DNA from 3 places in the Alkalibacterium indicireducens genome. Region 1 is predicted to be linked to each of the others. Evidence: riboswitches for the same ligand, from Rfam matches in the RefSeq annotation. Region 1 holds a riboswitch; each other region holds the start of a gene.
The links. A riboswitch is a leader RNA that binds a small molecule or an ion and turns the genes downstream of it on or off. The one in region 1 is predicted to bind thiamine pyrophosphate.
Positions count from the first base shown of each region.

Region 1 (4,609 bases):
ACTTTCACTGGTGCTTCGTACCCATACGTTTAGAAGTGGGAGACTTCTTTCGGAATTACGTTAAAATCCCTCCATTTCAAAATGATAGTCTGCAATGTCTTCGGGTGTTGCCTTGTAGAGTTCATCTAAAAAGGCCACTTGAAAACTTGCGGGTGCATCGGTTTGTTCTTCAGCCCGCTCCCCTGCCAGGTTGAAGACTGATACGGCGGTCAAGGCAGCAATGAACGGTGTACTGGACGTCAGATAGATCGAAGCAGCTCCGCCTAGTGCACATCCGCCACCAGTGATTTTTCCGAGGAAATGGGACCCGCCCCGGCATGTAGCCACATATTCCCCGTCAGTGACCAGATCGATTTCTCCTGAAATGATGACTGCTCCGTCTGTCCAGCGGGCGATCGATACAGCTGCGGCTTTTGCTTCATCAACGTGATTGGTCGAGTCCACGCCTCTGACTTTAGATTCACCTTTCCCTCCTTCAAGATGCCATAATCCTGCAAGTGCGATTATTTCTGATGCATTTCCTTTGATGATGTCCGGTTTGTAATCCTTGAAAAGTTTCAGCATGGCTGTGCGCAGTTGGCCTATCCCGATAGCGACCGGATCCAGTACCCACGGTTTATCCTCTTTTTTCAAAGTCTTTACAGCTAGCGGAAGCGTCTCTTCATAATTTGGAAGCATCGTTCCCATATTGATGTAGGTGGCTCCTCCTGCTTTGGCCAGAAACTGACCTTCATCCGGGAGGTAGACCATGGCTGCCGATCCGCCTACTGCGATCTGTGTATTGGCCACAAGGTTGATCGTGACAGAATTGGTAATCGAACCGGCCATCGGGTTCGTCTCTTTGACGTCAGTGACTGTCTGTCTAATCTGTTTTCTGATTTCTTCAAGTCGGGTCATCTTTTCATCCTTTCGATCGACACAGAACAAAAAAGATGCTCAGTCGTCATGACAGGCATCATAAGGGAGTGAAATATGGTCAATTAATCCCTACGATAGTCTGAACTAACAGGTTCAAAGGGTCAGGCATAACCTTCTCAACTCGTCTGAGTCCCCCTTCAATTTAACTAAGCTATGCTTTTTTTGATCATGTCTTTAATCATTTCCTTAATCTAAATGAAGTGTAACATAAAGAACTGGACAGTATAAAGTAGAAGCCAATTATATAATAATAATGAAAAAGGGGATGGGAAAAAAGTCACCTTTTAGTAATAATTTATAAATCTGAGTAATTAAAAACACCGTCAAATCAAGGATCATTTTTCCTAGATTTGACGGTGTCTTCTAATTCAGCTAGTTATTTCCCAGCCCCATTCCCTAAAAGTGATTTAGTACAGTTCATAGACTGCGTCGAACAGGTCTTTTTCCTTATCGATTTGAGTCTTGTTCCCGATGACTGCCACAGAGCGGTTCTCAAGCACCGCCTGATACGCGTCAGCCAGATCATTTAATGACTGAGCGTCTGCAGATAGAATCTCTGCTTTCAGACGTCGGATGTCTTCACTGGTCAATCCTTGTTTGTATCTGGAGAAGGCCGTCATCCCTTTATTACGGGCTGATTTAGGCTGTTCCAGTGGACTGAGCGTCCCGATGATGTACTTCAGCAGTTCAGATTCCGACAGATCGATCGACTTGACGAAATCAGGCAGACCGGCGTAGGTTTCCAATGTCTTAGTGATGTTCGGATCCCGGTAGGAAGCTAGCGCAACATTGCCGTTTCGGCGATGCATATAAAGCGAGCCGTACGCGCCGCCTTTTACTCGGATCGTGTTCCACAAGTAGTCATATCTGAAGATAGTAGACAGAAGCTGAGTTGCTCCGTTAAATTCCAGGTGGTCCGTTGCGTCCGCAGCAACTGCGACATAGTTGACGTCCTGTGCGGTCACAAACGCTTCATTCTGCTTCTTACCTGCTTCATGGCTGACCGCTGCCCCTAGAGGACTGTCCTCCAAGTCTGCAAAGGCGTCTTTCAGTGCCTCTTTGACTTTAACACTCTGTTCTTTGTCTCCAATATATAGGGCATTCAGACGACGTTTGTTTAGTAGCTTGTCCAGTAAGGCTAATAGGTCAGTGCTCAGGCTAGACTCATTTTCTGATTTAAGCTCATCACGTGTCGCTTTCAAGTAATTGAACTGATCGATGCCGTTCAAGTGTTCACCCAACTTAGATAGAGGCTTCACTTGGCTCAAGGCACGGTTTGCCGCAATGACATGGGCTCTGAAGTTTACACGGTTCTCAAAATCAGAAATATAACTCTGGATCTGTTTCAGAATCTCGCTCTGATTATCGAAGCGAGTAGTCGTCATGATCTCTTTCATCAGATCAACGAGTTCTGTCAGCTGTTCACTCAGTGCCTTACCGCTCAAGACGAAGTAAGGGGTGAGCTTGCCTTCCTGATCTTCATATATCGTGACGGTTCCGTTGATGCCACCGGTGTGGGTATCCATTTCCGTCTGAAGGGCAGCTGCATCGTACTTATCGGTGTCCAGTTCACCAAGTAAATCACTCAGAAGACTCAAAGCAGCATAGTCATCTGCAGAAAAGTCACTGATGTCAAAGTAGAGACTGACATAATCGATGCCTGACGTGAACTGCTCGGAATAATAGAATTCCGTTCCGTCAAACAATGAATCGATGGCCAGAGGATAGTCCGGTTCGTCCGTTGTCAGATCGTCTCTTGTCAGCGTTGGAATCTTCTCCAGGTCTTCCGGTCTGTCCGGTGTTTCCTGACGTTCGATCAGCTGCTGCGTCTTGTCAACGATTGCCTGCAGCTCTTCCTCAGACAGTCCGGCTTTGAATTTCTGAAGACTTTCCAGCGTCTGTGCTTCCTGTTTGTCGCTCTTTCCAGGTTCAGCTTTCAGAATCAGTTCGACCCGGTGTGTATTATTCAGAAGTTTGCGTTCGATCAGCTTTTCAAAGTATCCGTCTTCTGCAAGCTCAGCCAGTTCTTCAAGGTATTTGGAGAACTGCAGGCGATCAAAAGGCGAATGGTCATACAGCCAGGTGCTCAAGGCATTGATCGCATAAATGACGCCACGCGGGTTGTCCTCAGAAATTACGGCTTCTTTTGTCTGGAAGGTAATCTTGTTTAAAGCAGCCTTTACTATAGCCTGGTCGAGTCCCTTGTCGACGATATCTTTAAGTGTGCTCTCGGTCACTTCCTTGAATCGGTCAAGATTCTTGCTGTCTGCATATTTGGCAGAAATAATGAAGGCTGTCGGATACCCGATATCTGCTACATCACTTTCGATATCTCCACCTATCTCAGCATCCAAAAGAGCTTTTTGAAGAGGTGCCTGACTGTGTCCGAAGAGGATTTCCTCCAGGACTTTCATGCCGTAAAGGTCCAATGTATCTTCAGGTTCCAGTACATGCCAGCCTAAGGCCAGATAGTCTTTTCCTTCTGGATCATCACCTTCAGTGATCGAGTAGGTTTCTTCAAATACTTTCGCTTCCGGTTCAGCAATAGTCAGTGTAAGATCGACTGCGTCTCCTTTACCTTTTCCAGTAAAGTACTCATCCAGCGCATCGAACACAGTGGACAGATCAGCGTCACCGTAGACGATCGTCAGTGAATTTGTCGGATGATAGTACTTGGTATGGAAATCGATGAACTCTTCCTGAGTCAAGCTGGGGATCGCTTTTGGCAAGCCGCCTGAATTGTACTGGTACGTTGTTCCTGGGTACAGTTTGTTTGATAGATGATCATAAAGCTGCCCTTCCGGAGAAGCGGTCGCCCCTTTCATCTCATTGTAGACGACACCTTTATAAATCAGGTCATCGTCGATGCTTTCCAGGTGATAGTGCCAGCCTTCCTGCTCAAGAATCTGCGGGTCAGTATACAGTTTGGGACTGAATACAGCATCGAGGTATACCCCAACCAGGTGCATAAAGTCTTTTTCATTCGTAGATGCAACCGGGTAGATTGTTTTATCCGAAAACGTCATGGCATTGACGAAGGTGTTCAGTGACCCCTTGATAAGTTCCACAAAAGGCTCTTTGGACGGGTATTTTTCCGACCCATTCAATACCGAATGCTCAAGGATATGAGCGATCCCATTATCGTTGTATGGAGGGGTCTTGAAGGCGATGGTGAAGGCCTTGTTCTGATCATCATTGTCTATGTGCAGGACCTGTGCCCCAGTTTCATCGTGTTCATACAGTGAACCGACGGACTGGATATCAGGTAGATCCTGGGTTTCGATTTTATTAAATGTCATACAATTCTCCTCTAATTCACATTATTTTTTCATGCAACTTCATTGTACCTTATCCATTAAGAATTTCCTATACTGAGAGGATAAAATAATTATAGTTATTCTATATCGAGCTTGTCGGTCCTTTGTAACATATTAGCTCATCTGACCTAAAAGGCCGACAAACCGATCAGGATCAGGTAGCTCAAGAAGGTAATCAGGACACTCAGCATCGTCCCTATAACAAAATATTCAGAAAAGTACGGATCATCCGCTATGAGCTTGTAGCGGGCGAATGCTTTAATGGACAGAATGGCTACAATTGACAGTAGACTACCATTCAGGAAAGACAGAAAGATCAGGATGCGTTCCAGGTTCCCGATCATGGCTCCTGCCCCTTTAAATCCGGACTCTCC
Region 1 is NZ_BAAADA010000058.1:7,425-12,033, forward strand. It holds gene thiM (hydroxyethylthiazole kinase) at 61-897, opposite strand; TPP riboswitch at 968-1,065, opposite strand; gene ABFX15_RS04000 (insulinase family protein) at 1,326-4,217, opposite strand; gene ABFX15_RS04005 (hypothetical protein) at 4,364-4,609, opposite strand, start outside.

Region 2 (4,609 bases), on a different contig from region 1:
AAAGGCAAACTGGAACTACTGGATAAATCAGTGCATTCAGGTCGATCCGCCCATGAAAATCAGGATGGCCCTCATGCTCACTACTTCGATCTGACTCCAGACAAGAAGTATCTGGTGGCCTGTGATCTCGGAACAGACCAAGTTTACACTTATTCTCTTACAGAAAATAATGAGCTGACAGAAGTGGCAGTTTTTGAAACAGCTCCCGGCACTGGGCCGCGTCATATAGCCTTTCATCCTGATCAAGCTGTTGCCTACGTTTTTGGAGAACTTAGCAGTGAGGTTCTGACTCTGTCTTACGATTCTGAATACGGCTCTTTCAGTCACCTTCAGACAGTTTCTTCTATTCCTGAAGACCATACAGCTTTCAACGGTGGAGCAGCGATAAGAGTTTCTTCAGACGGCCGATTCGTTTATGCATCAAACCGCGGACACGACTCCATTGCCATATTTTCTATCAATGTGGACGGTACGTTGACGCTGAATGACTATGTACCGACTGAAGGAGAGATTCCACGTGACTTTAATCTGGACCCAACGGAATCTTATGTCGTCGTCGGGCACCAGGATACTGATAACCTGACTTTATTTGAACGAGACGCTTCTGATGGAAGCCTGACCTTGCTTCAAAAAGATGTCTACGCCCCTGAAGTCATCTGCGTTCAGTTCGTATAAGTCGATTGATCCTGATACAAACAATTCATTTGAAAGAGAGGCGTTCCCTCTCTTTTTTATTGTATTGATTTTATTCTTCAGAATTTGATATACAAAAATCGGCTCTATCACTTCTTGCCATTTATAGGTCTCAAAACAGGAGGATTGTTCAAAAACTGGAAAGAATCTTGAATTCAGAATATACTTAACTAAGTACCATTACATTATGACTACGAAAAGGAGTATCTCCCTCATGCATCATTTTAAAACATCCGACTTATCTGCCAAACAGCAGTATAAATTTCTAACCGGCAGCGTAATTCCCAGACCAATTGCCTGGATTACATCACTTAATGAAGAAGATGACATTGTTAATGCTGCCCCCTTCAGTTTCTTTAGTGTAGCGTCCAATCAGATCCCACTTCTTACTGTCTCTATCCTGCGCTCAAACGGAAAAGCTAAAGACACAGCTTTGAACATCATCGATCAGAAAGAAGCTGTCGTTCATATCGTGAGTAAATCACTAACTACAGATATGAATGAGACATCTGCTCCTCTTGCCTCTGATGAGAGCGAGCTGGACCGGACAGATCTCTCATTAGTCGACAGTTCGTCCGTTAAAGTCCCTGGAATCAGAGAAGCCCTGATCCGCTTTGAAACCACTCTGTATCAGCATATTCCCATCGTAGACGAATCTGGAGAGGTTGTAACCGACCACTTCCTTCTTAAAGTGACCGATGTGCACATCGATCCAGCCGTATATGATTCTGAGAAGGAATATATCCTCCCCGAACACCTTGAACCAGTGGCTCGATTGTCTGGAAATGCCTATTCTGAAATAGGAAAAGTATTTACCATTGTTCGGCCACAGAACTGATTGAGCATTAGTCAGATTTATCTCGCTGATTCTGAATGTAAATTTTCCGATCAGCTGAACTGCCTGGCACAAATGTGATGAACGCTGGTATTTATACACACTAGAGATCAAAAAAAAAGCCTCAAGAATATCCTTTCCGAGGCTTTTTTAGTGTGTTATTTAGAAGAAACAGAACCGATTTCTGCGCCTTTTTGGGTTTCTCCAGTAGTTGACAGGTCATAATCTCCTACTTGATCCATGTTGGTGAAAACGATGATGACTGTGTTTTCTTTACCGGCAGCTTTCAGGCCTTCAAGGTCTACTGTAGAAATTTTAGTTTCCGGTGTAACCGTGTCGCCTTCTTTGACTAAAGTGTCAAATGGTCCGCCTTCAAGTTCTACAGTGTCGATACCGATGTGAATCAGAACTTCTATGCCGTTATCCAGCTCAAGTCCAACTGCGTGCTGAGTCGGAAAGACACTGACAACCTTACCTGAAGCTGGTGAATAGATGTCGCCATCGCTTGGTACAACACCAAACCCGTCTCCCATCATTTTCTGTGAAAAGACCGGATCATCCACTTCATCGATTGGAATAACTTTTCCATTAACAGGGTTGCTTAATACGACTTTCGTTTCTTTAGGTTCATTCCCTTTTCCTTTTAAAAAGTCAAATACTCCCATATTTCTCCCTACTTTCTTAATATTTTGTGCTGACAGTATACATAATTTCCTATACGTATTCTATAAATAATAGTAACACATCCTAGTGTAAACAAAAACTAAAAAGATTTTGTGATGAATTCTTCATATTCTTATGGTTTTTTAACGCCTGTTTTTGTTAAGATGGAAGAGTTGAATTTAACTAAAAGGAGATATGACTGTGTTATTAGAATTAATAAAGTCCATCATACTGGGCGTAGTACAAGGAATTACAGAATGGCTCCCTGTCAGCAGCACCGGACACATGATCCTGGTAGACGAGTTTCTCATACTTAATACTACTGACGAATTCAAGGAAATGTTCCTTGTAGTCATTCAGCTGGCTTCCATTATGGCGGTAGTTCTGCTTTATTTTAAAAAACTTAACCCCTTTGACTCAGGTAAAAATGATCTGCAGAAAAAAGAAACCTGGCATATTTGGTACAAAGTACTTATCGGTATCATTCCTGCAGGAGTATTCGGCATACTGTTTGAAGATGCCATCCATGACCTTTTCTATAACTGGATTACAGTAGCAGTAGCCCTCATCATCTATGGGGTCGCATTTATCGTAATAGAGAAACGTAATGAAGGAAAGATTCCAACTATAGCAACTTGGGAAGATTTAAATTATAAAGTCGCCCTCATGATTGGTTTCTTTCAGGTGCTTGCTCTGATTCCAGGTACATCCCGTTCAGGTGCAACTATTGTCGGGGCCATCCTTATTGGAACAGCCCGTCCGATTGCTGCTGAATATTCTTTCTTCCTGTCCATACCCGTGATGATGGGTGCAAGTCTGATCAAACTGCTGGGTTTCGGCTTTACTTTCACATTAGAAGAATTGCTCATTCTGATCGTCGGCTGTATTGTATCTTTCCTGGTATCAATCTTTGCAATCAAATTCCTAATGAACTATATCCGTCGAAATGACTTCAGCTCATTCGGCTGGTACAGGATAGCTGTAGGTTTCGTCGTCATCGGATACTTCTGGCTGATTGGGTAAATCATTTAGTTCTGTTCCTTTTTTCTTGCGATACGAGGACACATATGCCATAATGACTTTGAAAGATAATTGAATATCTCTTTCACTAGGGGAGCCGCTGACGGCTGAGAAAAGCAATGCTTTGACCCTTGGAACCTGATCTGGTTAACTCCAGCGTAGGGAAGTGGAGCTTAGATCATTATGTATGGAGTGTTTTAAACGACTCTCCAACGTTCATCATGACTTTTAAGTTATGCCGCCCTGCAGATTAGCAGAGCGGCTTTTTTTGCAGTCAGATAACTTAAATATATTGATGAAGTTAAATGCGTAGATCCATTCCCATTCTTCTCGCGCCCTTCACTTCCTGTATCAGTCCGCTTTTCTCAGTCGGTGTTCTTCTTGTTCGTCTTGTTCTTTTGGTTCGTCTGCCCGTCAGCTATAGTTCTTTTAAGCAGAGACCATAAAGTCCGCAAATTGTAATTACCATACTACTGGAGGCTAAACCATGTCATTTACCGAAGAATTAAGGCAAGAAGCTGATTCAATATTCCAGTCTATTTTCAGACATCCATTCGTACAAGGAATAGGATCTGGAAAGCTTGAAGCTGAACAGCTTATACACTATGTCAAACAGGATTTTGAATACTTAAATACCTTTAATCAAGTATACGGTATAGCTATTTCAAAAAGTGTACTTAGAGAAGATATGGCAGTTTTTAACAATCAGATCACTTTTATTCTGGATGCTGAAGTACATCCTCACACTAATTTCTGTCAGGTAGCTGGTGTCAGATACGAAGATTTGCAATACGAACCTCTAGCACCGTCTGCCCATCATTACACCCGTCACATGCTTGATGTCGCCCAGCGAGGAAGTTTTGGAGAGATCCTCGCTGTTCTGCTCCCTTGTCCGTGGACGTATCTGGAAATCGCTCATTACCTTAAAGAGAATTTTTCTATAGATGAGGCTCATCCTTTTGCTGAATGGATTTCCTTCTATGCAAAAAATGAAGTGGATACGATTATCAATACATTCAGAACACGTCTTGATGCTTATGCCGAAACAGCTTCTGACACTGAGAAAGCCATCATGAAGGAAGCTTTTGTCAAAAGCTGTCAGCTGGAATGGATGTTCTGGAATATGGCATATGAGATTGAAAAGTGGCCGGTCTGAGTAAGCGTTCTGAGTGAGGAAACAGGTGGAATTGACTTGGTCAGCTAGTTTACGACCCTACTCGAGGTCGAGATTGTAATTGAGTGTGTTCTAAGACTCATCATACAGCCTACTCATCCAATCCAAAAGCTAAAATGTCCATACCCATACACTAAATTTCTAATTTGAGTATAGAAAAAGCCGTCAAATCGAGTGGAAATTTCCCTGACTCGATTTGACGGCTTTTATTTTGACTAATCAGC
Region 2 is NZ_BAAADA010000139.1:248-4,856, reverse strand. It holds gene ABFX15_RS08305 (lactonase family protein) at 1-675, shown strand, start outside; gene ABFX15_RS08300 (flavin reductase family protein) at 908-1,531, shown strand; gene ABFX15_RS08295 (PTS sugar transporter subunit IIA) at 1,687-2,193, opposite strand; gene ABFX15_RS08290 (undecaprenyl-diphosphate phosphatase) at 2,387-3,214, shown strand; TPP riboswitch at 3,292-3,393, shown strand; gene tenA (thiaminase II) at 3,699-4,367, shown strand.
Region 2: it holds a riboswitch for thiamine pyrophosphate, as region 1 does, so the genes downstream of both, tenA (thiaminase II) here and thiM (hydroxyethylthiazole kinase) in region 1, are expected to answer to the same signal.

Region 3 (4,609 bases), on a different contig from region 1:
GACATGATCGCAATCTTGTCTGCTAGCTTAAGTGCTTCGTCCATATCATGAGTAACGAATACGACTGTACGGCCCATCTCTTCCTGAAGGTGCTTGACCAGTTCTTGTAAAGCATCTCGAGTGATCGGATCCAGTGCACCGAACGGTTCATCCATTAGGATAATATCCTGATTAGCGGCAAGTGCTCGGATGACACCAATTCTCTGCTGTTGTCCGCCAGAAAGTTCCTGTGGGTAACGGTCAAGAAATTCAGGACCCATATCGACTCGCTTCAGTAGACGTTCTGCGGTCTCCTGCATTTTTTCTTTTTCCCATTTTAATAATTTTGGAACCATTACAATATTTTCGTATACTGTCATGTGAGGCATAAGGCCTGTCTGCTGGATAACATATCCGATTTTTCTCCTCAGCTGAACGGCATCTTCTTTTTTTATGTCTTTTCCGTCAATAAGAATCTCTCCGGATGTCGAATCAATCATCCGATTGATCATCCTCATGGTCGTCGTTTTCCCACTCCCAGACGTTCCGATCAGAACGACAAATTCTCCTCCGTTGATGGTAAACGATACATCGTCAACGGCCTTCGTTCCATCTCCGTATACTTTTGATACATTTTTGAACTCGATCATAATCGTATCTCCTCTACGTTTATTCTGCTATGGTCTGAGTTTTAACACATAAAAAAACTGTATGAATCCACAAAAGGAATAGACCTTCTTCTCTTCACACAGACACAGACACATAACTGGATTATGTACCAGCGGTTACCTCATTCATTTTTAATGATCCTGCCTAACCTTACTGGCTAATTAGTTTCTTCAAGCAAATACATGCAATTTACCCTACATATTTTTGCAATAAAAAGGTCCTTATTCATTATTACAGAAAGCTTAAACAATTGCAAATCATACGTTTTTAAGCCAGCTTCGTTGTGATGACCCATTGTAACCGCTTGTATAATTTTGCATATAAAAAAAGCATTTTATGATTTAATCATTATAATAGGATGAGACAGCATTAATTAAGGAATAAAAAAAACACGCCTGTTCAATATGCTGGACGTACCCTAAGGATTTCCACATGCAGTGAACAGACGTGAATGATAGTTATAGTATGGGTGAAAAAAGCCGGGAAAACTGCTGTTTGAAAATTTCCCATCTGGAATAATTTTTGATCATGTCTTCTGTCAGTAAATACGATTTCTTTTCATCCTCTTCAAAAAGTCTGACCTGTTTTTTGGCGAGGTAACGATCATAAATAAATGCATTGACTTCAAAATTCAGACGGAAACTTCTTATATCAAAATTTGCAGTCCCTACTGATAAAATCTCACCGTCTATCACAATAACTTTGGAATGAAGAAATCCATTGTCGTAAATATGAACTTCTGCCCCACTCTTTACCAGTTCTTCTGCGTAGCTTAGAGTGGCACGATAAATAAATGGATGATCCGGCTTGTTAGGTATCATCACTTTCACTTTGATGCCTGACAGGATGGCTATTTTGATTGTTTCCATCAATGCTTCATCAGGAATGAAATAAGGTGTCTGGATCAAAACGGATTCTTTAGCCATACTGATCATTTTGATGAACCCTTTCTTGATGGCATGCATCTCATTGTCCGGACCACTGGAAACGATCTGCATATCTGTAGACCCTTTTAGACTTGAAAACGGGAAATAAACTTCCCCATAGTTTACTTGCTTGTCTTTAGATGATGCGTTCCAGTCCATTAAAAATCGAGTCTGCAGAGTAAGCACACCATTTCCCTCTATTCTTAGATGGGTATCTCTCCAGTAGCCCATTTTTTCGTACATACCCAGATAATCATCGCCAACGTTAAATCCTCCAGTGTAGCCGACTTTTCCGTCAACCACTACGATTTTCCGGTGATTTCTATAGTTTAGACGCAGGTTGATCAGGAAAAATTTCGAGCCGAAAAACGGTTCAGCATGGCCGCCGTATGTTCTCAGTTTGTTGAAGAAATCTTTGCCCAGTACTCGGGCACCAACCGGGTCGTACAATACTTTGACCTCAACTCCCTGTTTCGCTTTTTCTTCTAGAGCCCTCAAGAGTCTCAGACCTATATTATCCCCTCTAAAGATATAATACGTCACATGAATATGATGCTCTGCTTTCTCAATATCTCTTATGAGCTGGTCGAATTTTTCCTCTCCATCACTTATAATTCTTACTTTATTGCCTTTTGTTAAAACAGCCTGATTACTTTCCAGAAATAAACGGACCATTTCAAATGTCTTATCCTGATAATTTGATTCAGGAACATCAAGGTTCTCTGATTCGATCAGACTCTTCTGTGACTCGACCAGCTGAGGCATCCCGATGCGGTCCTGACTTCGAAGATCAAAAATAGATTCCTTTGATATTTTTCTTCCTAAAAACAGATAGATCACAAATCCGAAACCTGGCAGCATCGTAATGACCAGCAGCCAGGCCCAGATCGCTGCGATGTCCCGTTCCTTTTCTTTAAACACAGTAAATATGGCTAAAGCCGAGTTCAGAAAAATAAACCCCCAGAAAATCGTGCTTAAAATCGTCATACAGGTCTCCTTCATACACTAAGGTAATGTTATTTATCTTAGTGTACATTAGCCTGTAACCTCCTGTCCACTATCTTAAGCCGGCAACAGTTATTTCCCTTTAGGAACAAAAATCAGTGGAGACCGGTCATACAGCATCAGCAATACGATCATGGTCACTAAGGCGGTCGAGATCATACTCAGACCGTTCATGACTAGAGAAAATGTAAAGGCACTGAGTCCCCATAAAGCATAGTCTCCCCAGAATATCCAGCCGGCTATAAAGTGCCAGAAATACCGAGCGGCAGCTCCAACTAGAACAGCAGCGACGATAGTCATGTTTACCCGTTTTCCTTTCTGGTTTCTGATCCCCTCAAGAATGTCTTTGGAGTAGAATCCGGCCAGCCCAATGCTCGCATAGGTGATTGTGTATTCAATAATGACTTGATACACATTCAGCATGTATACCGATCCTGTAACAAAATGAAGGATCCCCCATAAAAAACCGGCAAATATCCCTGGCCCCAAACCTCTTCTGATAGCGTAGAAAGTCAACGGAATCATGCCTAAGGAAACACTGAATGACGACCCTATTCCTGAGGGAATCCAGGAGAGCACCATCCCAAGTGCGGCAAATAAAGTCCCTTCAAGATAGATCCTCAACTGTCTGTTCTGCATAAAAAAATCTCCTCCTCTAGTTAGTTTACTGAACTAGGGAAGGAGATTATGACATTTATGAGAGCGCGCTTGTGCCTACTCTGATCTGTCGATCTCAGTTAAGTACTCTTCCTGCGCACGTATGAACGTACAGGTTCTAAGGGTCTGAACTCACAGTTCACTCTCAGCCAATATATTGACTCCCCTAGTACAGTATCTGATATTTAATTATATACAAAATAATTATCTCGTAAAGCGTCTGTTCTGATTGACTTCCATAATTACTGGAAGAATGATCGGTCTTCTCTTCGTTTTCTTGAACAGGTGGTTATTCAGGCCTTCACGAATATCCTGTTTGATTGAACCCCAGTCAAAATCGTTATGCTTGAGATTTTTTTTGACTATACTCTTCACTATTTCCGTCGATTCATTAATCAGATCCTGACTCTCTTTTACAAATACAAATCCGCGCGTAACGATATGAGGATCAGACACGATACGCTGCTTTTTACGGTCGATTGTAACTACTGCAACGAAAATACCATCTTCTGACAACAGACGTCTGTCACGCAAGACAATGTTCCCGATATCACCGATACCTATCCCGTCGATCAGTGTATTATCTGCAGATACCTGTCCGCTTTGTGTCATTTTATTTTTAGCATAGCTAACGACGTCACCATTACTCAAAATAAAGATATTCTGATAAGGGATTCCTGTCTCATTTGCCAGGTCTGCATGGGCAGCAAGCATTCTGTATTCACCCTGAATCGGTATGAAGTAAGTCGGTCTCAGCAGGTTGATCATCAGCTGCAGATCATTAGGCGTCGCATGCCCGGACGCTTTCAGTCTGCTGGATAACTTGACTACTGTCCCACCGGCTCTATAAATCAGGTTTTCTGTCTCAGCTACCATGACTTCCATTGCTGTAGATGGGCTGGTAGCAATAAACACAAGATCCCCTTCTTTGATGTTCACCTGATCATGATTAGATGTAGCCATACGGTTGAGTGTTTTGATTGGCTCACCCGCTGATCCCGTTTCGAGAACCAGAATTTCGTCGTCATCATATTTATCGATTTTACTGATAGGTTCAATCAGATGTTCATCAGGCAGTGTCAGCTTGTCAAGATCCATGGCTGTTTCTAGAATAGCTTCCAGGTTCTTTCCAGTGATGAACACTTTTCTACCTGAACTGTGCGCCGCATTTAAAACCTGCTGAATTCTTAAAATATTGCTTGCTACTGCAGCCACGATAATCCTGCTGCTGGTATCCTGAAAGATATCAAGCACTTCTTCCTGGACTTTTTTCTCAGACACATTTTCAGTCTGACTTTCTGCGTCCCCAGAATCACTCAGCAGGGCCAGAACGCCTTCTTTACCTAAGTCTGCGATCTGAGAAAGATCTGTTC
Region 3 is NZ_BAAADA010000078.1:3,455-8,063, forward strand. It holds gene ABFX15_RS04955 (betaine/proline/choline family ABC transporter ATP-binding protein) at 1-629, opposite strand, end outside; gene cls (cardiolipin synthase) at 1,107-2,561, opposite strand; gene thiT (energy-coupled thiamine transporter ThiT) at 2,652-3,218, opposite strand; TPP riboswitch at 3,309-3,414, opposite strand; gene ABFX15_RS04970 (ribonuclease J) at 3,441-4,609, opposite strand, start outside.
Region 3: it holds a riboswitch for thiamine pyrophosphate, as region 1 does, so the genes downstream of both, thiT (energy-coupled thiamine transporter ThiT) here and thiM (hydroxyethylthiazole kinase) in region 1, are expected to answer to the same signal.